DNA from 2 places in the Paraglaciecola sp. IT1134 genome. Region 1 is predicted to be linked to the other one. Evidence: predicted binding sites of a transcription regulator. Region 1 holds the regulator's gene; the other holds the start of a gene.
What was found. Region 1 encodes sigma-54, which starts transcription at its own class of promoters, with help from an activator protein. Its sites were predicted from a motif close to GTTGGCACGNNNNTNGNNT; they were not measured.

Region 2: the regulator sigma-54 is predicted to act here: its motif matches at 3,245-3,263, upstream of fliE (flagellar hook-basal body complex protein FliE).

The regions. Positions count from the first base shown of each region.
Region 1 is NZ_CM176486.1:4,758,597-4,764,108, forward strand. It holds gene rapZ (RNase adapter RapZ) at 1-634, opposite strand, end outside; gene ptsN (PTS IIA-like nitrogen regulatory protein PtsN) at 636-1,079, opposite strand; gene hpf (ribosome hibernation promoting factor) at 1,095-1,382, opposite strand; gene AC3RV5_RS20615 (RNA polymerase factor sigma-54) at 1,408-2,898, opposite strand; gene lptB (LPS export ABC transporter ATP-binding protein) at 3,029-3,754, opposite strand; gene lptA (lipopolysaccharide transport periplasmic protein LptA) at 3,754-4,245, opposite strand; gene lptC (LPS export ABC transporter periplasmic protein LptC) at 4,286-4,849, opposite strand; gene kdsC (3-deoxy-manno-octulosonate-8-phosphatase KdsC) at 4,846-5,400, opposite strand; gene AC3RV5_RS20640 (KpsF/GutQ family sugar-phosphate isomerase) at 5,400-5,512, opposite strand, start outside.
Region 2 is NZ_CM176486.1:3,684,427-3,689,938, reverse strand. It holds gene AC3RV5_RS16125 (sigma-54 dependent transcriptional regulator) at 1-302, shown strand, start outside; gene AC3RV5_RS16120 (sensor histidine kinase) at 513-1,685, shown strand; gene AC3RV5_RS16115 (sigma-54-dependent transcriptional regulator) at 1,689-3,032, shown strand; gene fliE (flagellar hook-basal body complex protein FliE) at 3,322-3,663, shown strand; gene fliF (flagellar basal-body MS-ring/collar protein FliF) at 3,674-5,380, shown strand; gene fliG (flagellar motor switch protein FliG) at 5,434-5,512, shown strand, end outside.

The sequences.
Region 1 (5,512 bases):
GTGAGCCGAGAAAGATTTCCACCGCAGAATCCAGACCGGTCAGATGTTTCAGATCCGGTTCCCAGTGGGGATTGGGTAGAAAACGTCCGTCAAAAACGTAGTCCGCATCTTTAGGAATACCATGTTTGAAACCAAAAGATTCAAAAACCAGTACCAGGCGCGAGCTTTTTTTGCCAAGAATACGCTCCCGTACCAGCTCAGCCAGCTGATGGACAGATAACTGATCCGTATCCAGATACAAATCTGCTCGCTCGGCAATGGGGGCCAATAATTGCCCCTCGGCCTGAATGGCATCCGACAGAGATTTATTCTGTTTTGACAAGGGGTGCAAGCGGCGGGTCTCGCTAAAACGCTTGATCAGTACGTCATCACTGGCATCCAGATAGAGTATGGTCATTTCCCATGTCGACGGCAGATAATCCAGAATTTCCACCAGTTCACTGGGATTTTTGGGTAAGTTACGCACATCGATGCTAACCGCCACCTGGTCGTATTCATCTACTACTGTATGGGTGAGCGTGGGCAGTAGGTTTACCGGAATGTTATCCACACAGTAATAACCGAGATCTTCCAGTGAACGTAAAACGACGGATTTCCCTGAGCCAGAACGCCCGCTAATGATGATGAGCTTCATATCAGCTGATTACCTGAAATAATTCTTCAGCGCTGATGGCACTGCGCAATTGTTTGAGCAACTCTTTGTCACTGAGTTTGGCGGCAATGCTAGAGAGGGTCTGCAGATGTTCCTTGGCTTTTTCTTCCGGCACCAGGATAGCGAAAAAAACGTCCACCGGCATATTGTCAATGGCATCATACTCTATAGCAGGTTGACAGGTTACCAACACTGCCAATGCACTTTCCAAGCCTTTGAGCCGACCATGAGGCAATGCAATACCGCCGCCAATCCCCGTACTACCCATTTTTTCCCGGCTCACTAAACTGGCCAAAATAGTTGCTTGATCTATGTCGATCAAATGCTGATTGGCAATCAGACTGATAAGCTCAAGAATGCGTTTTTTGCTGCTAGCCTGAACTGCGCATAGTACGCAGTCAGGATTAAGTATGTCTGAAATTTCCATTATCTGCCTAATGGGTTAATGGCGTTTAACTTTTTCTTTATGCTTGAGCACCTGACGGTCTAATTTGTCAATCAGGCCATCGATGGCCGCGTACATATCGGTATGTTCCGCGGTAGCAAATACTTCGGCGCCGTTGAGATGCAAGGTAGCTTCTGCTTTTTGATTGAGTTTTTCAATATTCAATATGACATGCACATTGTTGATTTGATCCGAATGTCGCTCAAGCTTAATAAATTTACTATCGACATAATCTTTAAGTGAATCGGTAATGTCCACGTGATGACCTGTAAGATTTATTTGCATATCGCCTCTTCCTTCTACAATCAGTCTAAAAAAGACTTTTACGTTGGTTAGACGGGGGTATCAATAAAGACTCCCGATATTTTGCTATTGTTCGCCTTGCAACCATAATACCTTGATCGGCCAACAATTGAGCAATCTTGCTATCACTTAACGGTTTGCTGGGTTTCTCTGCAGCCACCAGTTTTTTGATTAATGCACGTATCGCCGTAGATGAACATTCACCGCCTGTTTCGGTCGCCACATGACTGGAAAAGAAATACTTGAGCTCGAAAATACCCCTGGGAGTATGCATATATTTCTTGGTAGTCACCCGGGAAATAGTTGATTCGTGCATCTCGACCATTTCGGCAACATCGTTAAGCACCATAGGTTTCATCATTTCCGGGCCGTGTTCGAAGAAACCCATTTGCTGCTGCACGATACAATTGGAGACTTTCAGCAAGGTTTCATTACGGCTTTCCACACTCTTGATAAACCATTTTGCCTCTTGCATATGTGAACGGATAAACTGGCTGTCACTGGTGTTTTTCGCATTACGACTCATGGCCGCATATTGTTGATTAACATTCAGCTTGGGTAAACTGTCGGGGTTGAGTTCCACCGTCCAGCGGCCATTCTTTTTCGCCACTGACACATCCGGGATCACATACTCTGCTTCACCTTTAATCAAGGCACTACCTGGCCTCGGATTCAGGGTTTTGAGCAAGCGCATGGCTTCGCGTAATTCTTCTTCCTTGAGCCGGGTTTTGCGCATCAGGGTGCGGTAGTCTTTGCTACCCAATAATTCAGCGTATTCGCCAATCAACATCTTGGCTTCTTCCAGCCAAGGCGTATCCGGGGCAAATTGGCGTAATTGCACCAGTAAACATTCTTGTGGGGTACGTGAGCCTGAACCAACAGGATCGAACATCTGAATACGTTTAAGCACACATTCCACTTCATCCAATTCAATTTCTTCGTCATCCATGCTCAGCAATATGTCTTGTGCACTCATGGTTAAATAGCCGGAGTCATCGATGGAGTCAATAATGGCTGTGGCAATCGCCACGTCCGTCTCACTAAAATGTGTTAACCGCATCTGCCATAACAGATGATCCTGAATATTCTCTATGGTTTCACCCTGAAAAATCTGCTCATCATCCGAACCGCCTCCTGACATGGGGGCGGGTGCCGATGAGGCACTGATATATTCATCCCAAGTACTATCCAGAGGCAAGTCTTCGGGAATATCGCCTTTTTCCAAGGCGTCACCGGCATCGATGCTATCGCTATTGGGATCGGTTACTTCTGAGCCATCGGGTTTATTGGCCGGATCCAGTGAGGCATCACTTAAGGCACTATCACCGGAAGCATTATCGGTGGGCTCTTCGATTTCCAATAAGGGATTGGAATCCAGGGCTTCTTGAATTTCTAGTTGTAAGTCCAGAGTCGAAAGTTGCAACAGGCGAATGGCTTGCTGCAATTGCGGCGTCATGGTCAGTGATTGGCTAAATTTTAATTGTAAAGAGGGTTTCATCTACTTCTGTTTCATATCCGTTGCTAATCGATTAAGAAGCTAATTTGAATGTTAATTAGTAACTGCGTATCTGATTAAGTGACAACCTAGTTGTCGTGACGACTAATCGCGTTTAGGGAGAAAGACTTAACTATAGCCTGAATTGTTCTCCTAGGTATACATCTCTTACACGTTGATCACTTAATACTTCTTCGGCTGTTCCAGAGGCGATTAATTCCCCTTGGCTAACAATATAAGCTTTCTCACATACATCCAAAGTTTCTCTTACATTGTGATCGGTGATCAATACACCAATCCCCCTGTCCCGTAAATGCTGAATTATCTTTTTTATGTCATTGACTGAAATCGGATCCACCCCGGCGAAAGGTTCATCGAGTAAGATAAATTCCGGGTCGGCGGACAGCGCCCTGGCGATCTCAACTCTGCGTCTTTCGCCACCGGATAAACTCATGCCTGTGCTATTGCGGATATGATTGATATTGAACTCGTCCAACAGGGAATCCGCTTGCTGCTCTTGTTGTTCTTTGGTCAACTCCTTGCGGGTTTGCAAGATGGCCATCAAGTTTTGGTAAACCGTCAGTTTACGAAAAATAGAGGCTTCCTGAGGCAAATAGCCTATGCCCAGCCGAGCCCGCATGTGCATGGGCTGTAAGGTTAACTCTTGCTGATCGATAAAAATCTCGCCCTTATCTAAAGGTACCAGACCCACTATCATATAAAAAGTCGTGGTTTTGCCCGCCCCATTTGGCCCCAGTAAGCCGACAATTTGCCCCGTGGACACTTCTAAACTGACATCTCTAACCACTTGTCGAGACTTGTAGGACTTGGCCAAATGTGTGGCTTTCAAGGTTGCCATTAAGGTTTTTTTTCCTTATTAGGTTGAACGGCTGGCTCAGGTTTGACTTTTTGGGGCTTTTTTTCCGGTTGAAAAATGGTAGTCACCCGGCCACTTTCTTCGTTTTCACCCTGTGCCACAATCTGTTCTAAGGCCATATTAAACACTATAGACTCACCTTTAACACTGCTGTTATTTTGTTTCAGTTGAGCAGCGCCATCCAGGGAGAGTGTACGTTTCTCCCGGCGGTAAACAATGCGATTGGCGGAGGCGACTATCTCGCCACCTTGCTCTTGTTGCTGCCTGTATTTGGCTGGTGTACCTGTCGCAATAAAAATTTCCTTGCCTTCACCCTGACTAGCGTCCACTTCGACTTCGTCAGCATACAGATGCAAACTTCCCTGGTTAATATGCACATCTTCGCGGAACACTGACTTTTTGGTGATCCCATCGCCAAATTGATATTTTGAGTCCACTTTTATGGCCTGAGAAAAATCATCCTTGCCGGCCATACTGGCGGTGGAAAAGATCAGTATGCCCAATGCCCAGGAGTTAAGGACGAGGTTGATAAACGGTTTGAACATGGTTTAGTAGCTCGTATTGTTGAGTGGTTAGGTTAGCCGTAAAGCCGTTACTGTTGATCACATAATGTTGACCATAAATTTGCACCGGCTGATCGGATTGTATGGTTTTATCCAACAAATCAACCTCCATAAATTCAGTGCGAATTATCCTGGCGAAACCTTGCTCATCCTGGTTGCGGATCTCCACACTGTTTTCCAATTGGATGCGATTGGTATCGTACAGTGTGCCTTCATTGGCCGATACCTGCCAGGGTGTTTGCTGAGTGGTCACAAATATGGTGTATTGAGGCTGTTTGAACAAGGTAAAGCCCAGCAACTCAAAATGTTCCATTTTACTGGCAAACACCTGATGACTAATATTGCCTTGTGCATTAAAAAGGGTACTCAACATTTCACTGGCCTGGTAGTTGGGTTGCCAGGCGGTTTCCGTTTCCGTCAGCGGTATGTTCTCTTCCTCGGACAGCCACTGGGGCAAATTGGTTGCCACCACTAATATAAACAGTAACCCAATACTCAACGTTACTCTGTTCATGAACTAGTTCCGTGAGTTTTATTGATTTGTCCTTTAGCATGCAATATCAGATCACACACCTCACGCACTGCCCCTTTTCCACCGCCAAGCTGAGTCACATACAACGCGCTTTTCTGCACAAATGGGTGTGCATCTGCCACAGCTATGCTCACACCAGCCAGGTTAAACATGCCAATGTCTGGCATATCATCACCTATAGCGGCGGTCGCATCTTTTGAAATACTCAGCGCGCCCTGCAATGCCTCAAGGGCCTGGTGTTTTTCTTCGCAGCCCTGAATGATATGTTGTACTCCGAGGGACGTCATGCGCTGATCCACGATATTGGAACGACGGCCAGTGATAACGGCAACCTGTATACCTATATTCACCAAGGCTTTAACCCCGTATCCATCCCGGGTGTGAAAAGCTTTTAATTCTTCGCCGTTGTTGCCTAAATAAATACGACCATCGGAAAATACCCCGTCTACATCACACACTAACAACTTGAGACGGGAGAACCTGTCCATTATGGTTTTGGGTTTAGGTCCGTAAAGGGTATTGATTTCTCCCATCAGATCACTCCTGCGGATAATAATACCTGCATATTAATAGCACCGATAGGATGGTTATTATCATCCACTACAAACAGTGAGTTTATTTTACGATGTTGCATGATATTCAAAA
Region 2 (5,512 bases), 1.1 Mb from region 1:
AGCCAGAGTACCCTGATGAACTCTTGGAGCGAGAAGCCTTAAACGCCATGTTTGGTGCAGGGGCCCAAAGCGATGATGACGGTGACGGGCCTAATGGTGAGTGTGCCGAATCCGATGTGCTCACTTCATTGCCACCAGAGGGCATCAACCTCAAAGAGTATATTTCGGAAATGGAAGTGAGCTTGATTTCCCAAGCCCTAGAGCAGCAAGACTGGGTGGTGGCCCGTTCAGCCGAAGTGTTAGGTATGCGCCGCACAACCCTGGTTGAAAAAATGCGCAAATACGATATCAGCAAAGCTTAAGGGCTCATCCTGTCGAAGTGTCATTTCATTGACGATAAAATCCCACTGATTTAATTGTAAGCTTTTGATTTTCAATGCTTTATTTGTTGGCATAAGATGTGCTTGCTCTATCCTGTATTAAATCTGTCTAAGTTTTGACGTGAGGAATATATGGCATTGAGTAACTTGGTTTCCCTTAACAAAAAAGCCCGCGTATCGGTGAGCGCACCCTTGGCCCTTGCTTCCTCTACGGATCTTCTTAAACCGGATCTATCCAGACCGGGTCCATCCAGACCGGGTCCATCCAGACCTGACCAACCCAACGAATTACAGTTGTTACGGCAACAAGCCACGCGCCTCGAACATTTGCTGCAAGTTATGCCTGCTGGGGTGGTGGTTATCGACGGTAAGGGCCTGGTTAAGCAAGCTAATCAATTGGCGAAATCCCTATTGGGTGAGCCTATCGAAGGGCAGGTGTGGCGCAGTATTATTCAACGTTCTTTCCGTCCACAAGCTGACGATGGCCATGAAGTCTCGTTATATGACGGGCGCAAGGTCAAGCTGTCGATCACGCCTTTGATGAACGAACCGGGTCAACTTATCGTACTGACGGATTTAACCGAAACCCGTCAATTACAGCGTCGTATCGGTCATCTGCAAAGATTGTCTTCTTTGGGTAAAATGGTGGCCTCACTGGCGCACCAGATCCGCACACCCCTATCCGCCGCTATGTTATATGCGGCCAACCTGTCAAACGGGAACCTGGGCAAGGAGGCACGTCAGCAGTTTAGCGATAAATTGATTTCTCGCTTGCGGGATTTAGAAAGTCAGGTAAATGATATGCTGTTGTTTGCTAAAAGTGGCAGTGAACAAGTGGTGGTGGATTTATCTATGCAAGCCTTGTTCACCGAAGTGCAAGGTGCGGTTGAGGCCTTGCTGACGCGCCACAATGCCTCACTTGAATTAATTTCCCCCAAAAGCGATATCACCATTTTGGGCAACAAAACCGCGCTTTGTGGCGCACTACAAAATCTGATCCACAATTCTTTATTGGCCAAACCCCAGGGAGCAAAAATCATTCTGAGTATCCAGCATGATAGTGAGCGACCTGAATGGGTCAACCTGTCGGTAACAGACAATGGACCCGGTATTGCAGAAGACAAGTTGCAGGCCATATTCGAACCTTTTTATACCACCCGCAGTCAGGGTACAGGATTGGGGCTGGCCGTGGTGAAAACCGTTGCTCAGTCACATCATGGCGAAGTTGCTGTTACAAACCTTGAGGCTGGTGGGGCGTGTTTCACCCTGAGTCTACCCGTGCTGAAAAGGCAGATAACAACACCAGTTGTCGCCACAGACCTTCCCCCATCACAATTATCACATGCCCAAGTGGCAAGGAGCTGAGCTATGTCTCAAGCAACAGTCTTAATAGTCGAAGATGATGCCGGCCTACGTGAAGCCCTGGTCGATACCCTATTGTTAGGTGGTTATAAGGTTGTGGATGCCGACTGCGCTGAGCGGGCCATGATCATGTTAGCAGACCAGTCTGTGGATCTGGTGGTCAGTGATATTCAGATGGGAGGGATGAGTGGCCTTTCATTACTGCGCAGCTTAAAAAACAAATACCCGAATCTACCCGTGTTGTTAATGACGGCCTACGCAACTATCAATGATGCTGTGCAGGCGATGCGTGATGGTGCCACGGATTATTTATCCAAACCTTTTGCCCCTGAAGTGTTGTTAAATTTGGTCGGGCGTTATGCACCGGCGCAAAAAGTGGAATCTCGCAACCCAATCGTTGCCGATCCCTCAAGTATCCAATTACTCGAATTGGCACAAAAAGTCGCGGCGTCCGATGCCACCGTGATGGTGCTTGGCCCCAGCGGCTCAGGTAAAGAAGTGCTGGCCCGTTATATTCACGACAAATCATCCAGAGCCGACCAGGTCTTTGTCGCTATCAATTGCGCAGCCATTCCGGAAAACATGCTTGAAGCCACCTTATTTGGTTACGACAAAGGTGCTTTTACTGGCGCATTGCAAGCCTGCCCGGGCAAGTTCGAACAAGCACAGGGAGGAACCTTGTTGCTGGATGAAATCAGCGAAATGGACATGGGTTTACAAGCTAAACTGTTGCGGGTCTTACAAGAAAAAGAAGTAGAACGTTTAGGCAGTCGTAAAACCATTCCCCTGGACGTGCGCGTGATCGCCACCAGTAACCGAAATATACGTCAAACCGTTGAGTCAGGTGAGTTTAGAGAGGATCTTTATTATCGTTTAAATGTATTTCCTTTGACCTGGATGCCATTGGATAAACGCCCCGGTGATATCGTGCCACTGGCAACCCACCTGGTTGAAAGACACAGCAAAAAACAGGGCGTGGCCGCCATCAAGTTTACCAGTGCAGCCCGCAGCAAATTATTACAACATAGCTGGCCGGGTAACGTGCGCGAGCTGGAAAACGTGGTGCAGCGGGCATTGATACTCTGTGACGGTGAAAAAATAGACGCCCAGGATTTGATGATTGAAACTGATTTACCCAATACCTGTATCGAGGGGCAAATTAGCTTTGAAGACGATAGCAGTAAACTGGGTTCGGAATTGCGTCAACAGGAACATCAGATCATTCTGGATACGTTGCAATCTTGTCATGGTCGGCGTAAAGATGTAGCCGAACGTTTGGGCATTAGCCCTCGTACGTTGCGTTACAAGTTAGCCAAGATGCGCGAAGTCGGTATAGAGTTGCCCGCTTAGCTTTATTGGCTCAGCCCGATGCTAATCTCCTACATAACAGTATAAAAACCGCCATTAGAGGCGGTTTTTATATAACAAACAGAAAACTCCTGCCTGGACTTTTCTGTAAACCGCCCCTTACCCGGTATTCTAGTCCGCCGTCAATAAACTGACAAGATACCGCAAGTCCCTTAATAAATAAGCTAACAATCTGAAATATATAAATAAAATTGTTTGGCATTAACCTTGCTATATTCAGGATATACCTTAGTAAAACCGTCACTTATGAACGCGTTTCACGGAGCACACCATGGATATCAAAGCACAATCTCTTTACCAAGACATGCAAAGCATGGCTCTGCAAAGCAAAGCTGGTGTTGGGGAGATCCCCGGATTTAATTTGCCAGGGATCCAAAGCAATCCTTCCGGCGAGAACTTTGCCGATATGCTGGGCCACGCCCTTGAATCCGTCAATAGCATGCAGTTGCACGCCAAAGGTCAGGCTGAGGCTTTCGAGATGGGTGCCAAAAACCTAAGTCTGGCGGATGTGATGATCGCCAAAGAAAAATCCGGGATTGCCTTTGAAGCCACCATCCAGGTACGTAACAAAGTGTTGGACGCTTACAAAACTATCATGAACATGCCGGTCTAGGAGTTAATCAGTGGCAGATCCAACAGGCACAGAATTGGCAATGAGTGATACGGGGTCAAACCTGTATACGCCAGATTCGGAGCACGAACAAAAATCCGGTTTTATGGACTCTCTGGGCTCCACGGATATGATGCGTCAACTCACTTTGGTGGTGGCGTTGGTAATATGTGTGGCGATCGCCATATTTATCATGATCTGGGCCCAGGAGCCTGACTATCGGCCTTTGGCAAAAATGGAGACTCAGGATCTTATCGAAGCACTGGATTATTTCGATCAAAATCAGATTGATTATCGTCTTGAAGGCAACACCGTTTATGTCAGTGATAGTCAGTACCAGTCGATTAAACTGGGCATGGCTCGCCAGGGGCTTAGCCAGGGCGCATCTGAAGGCACCGATATTATCATGCAAGATATGGGGTTCGGCGTCAGTCAGCGAGTAGAAAAGGTGCGCCTTAAACATGCCCGGGAGCAGCAACTGGCCAGAACATTGGAAGAAATGAGTTCTGTGGGCCGGGCCAAAGTGCTACTGGCTTTACCCAAAGAAAATGTATTTGCCAGCCGTGAGAAAAAAGCCAGTGCCACTGTGGTTATTACCTCTAGGCGCGGCGGCGTGATTTCCAACGAAGAAGTCAGTTCCATTGTGGATATAGTCGCATCGGCTGTACAAGGTCTTGAACCCGAGCGGGTAACCGTCACCAATAGTAACGGTCGTTTACTTAATTCTGGCTCCCAGAGTTCTGATTCAGCACGCTCCAAAAAAGAATTTCAAATGGAGCGTCAGCGTGAAAGTGAATATCTGACAAAAATCGACGCAATTTTGATCCCGGTTTTGGGGCTGGGTAACTATACCGCTCAGGCAGATGTGACCATGGATTTCACCTCGGTAGAACATACTAAACGCAGTTATAACCCTGATTTGCCCGCAGTGCGCAGTGAGATGACGGTGGAAGATTCCAGTATCGGCGGGGTGATCGCAGGTATTCCTGGGGCGTTGACCAACCAGCCACCTCTGGATTCGACTATTCCCGAACAAGCCAATGGTGCCAACACTCAAACCAGCACACCAGGGCGCAGTCACAGCGAAGCGACCCGCAATTATGAGCTCGACACCACTATTAGTCATACTAAACAACAAGCGGGTGTCATTCACCGCTTAAGTGTCTCTGTCGCCCTTGATCACGTGCCAAGTGTGGCTGCCGATGGTGTCACGACTATGGTTCCGCGCACCCAAGCACAGTTGCTCGATATTCGCCGATTGTTGCAGGGCGGAATTGGCTTCGATGTTACCCGTGGTGATTCACTGGAAGTGGTTAGCATTCCATTTAGCCGCGAAGGCGTAGTTGAGATAGCTGAGTTACCGATTTGGGAAGATCCCAAGTTTATGCCCATACTTAAACTGCTGGTGGGTGGTTTAGTGATTATTGTCTTGATCCTAGCTGTTGTACGGCCCATGCTACGCAAACTTATTCACCCTGAAGACACCACCGGTGGTGACGATTTCGATGCCGATGAAGGTTTGGACTTAGGGGATGAAACCATTAGCATGCTGGCCCAGGAATTTGATGATTCCCAAGTGGGTTTTGCTGCCGATGGCTCCTTTATGTTACCGGATCTGCACAAGGATGAAGATGTCCTTAAAGCCGTGCGCGCCCTGGTGGCCAATGAGCCTGAGTTGTCCTCACAAGTGGTTAAAAACTGGTTGTTGCAAGATGAATAAGCAACTGAGTCTCGTGTCATACCAATCTGTTATTATATTAAGAGAACATTATCATGCCAGCTGAAAAAGCCGAGTCGACCGAAGTTGCCAGCACAGGTTACGATGTTGGCAAGCTTGAGGGCGTAGAAAAAG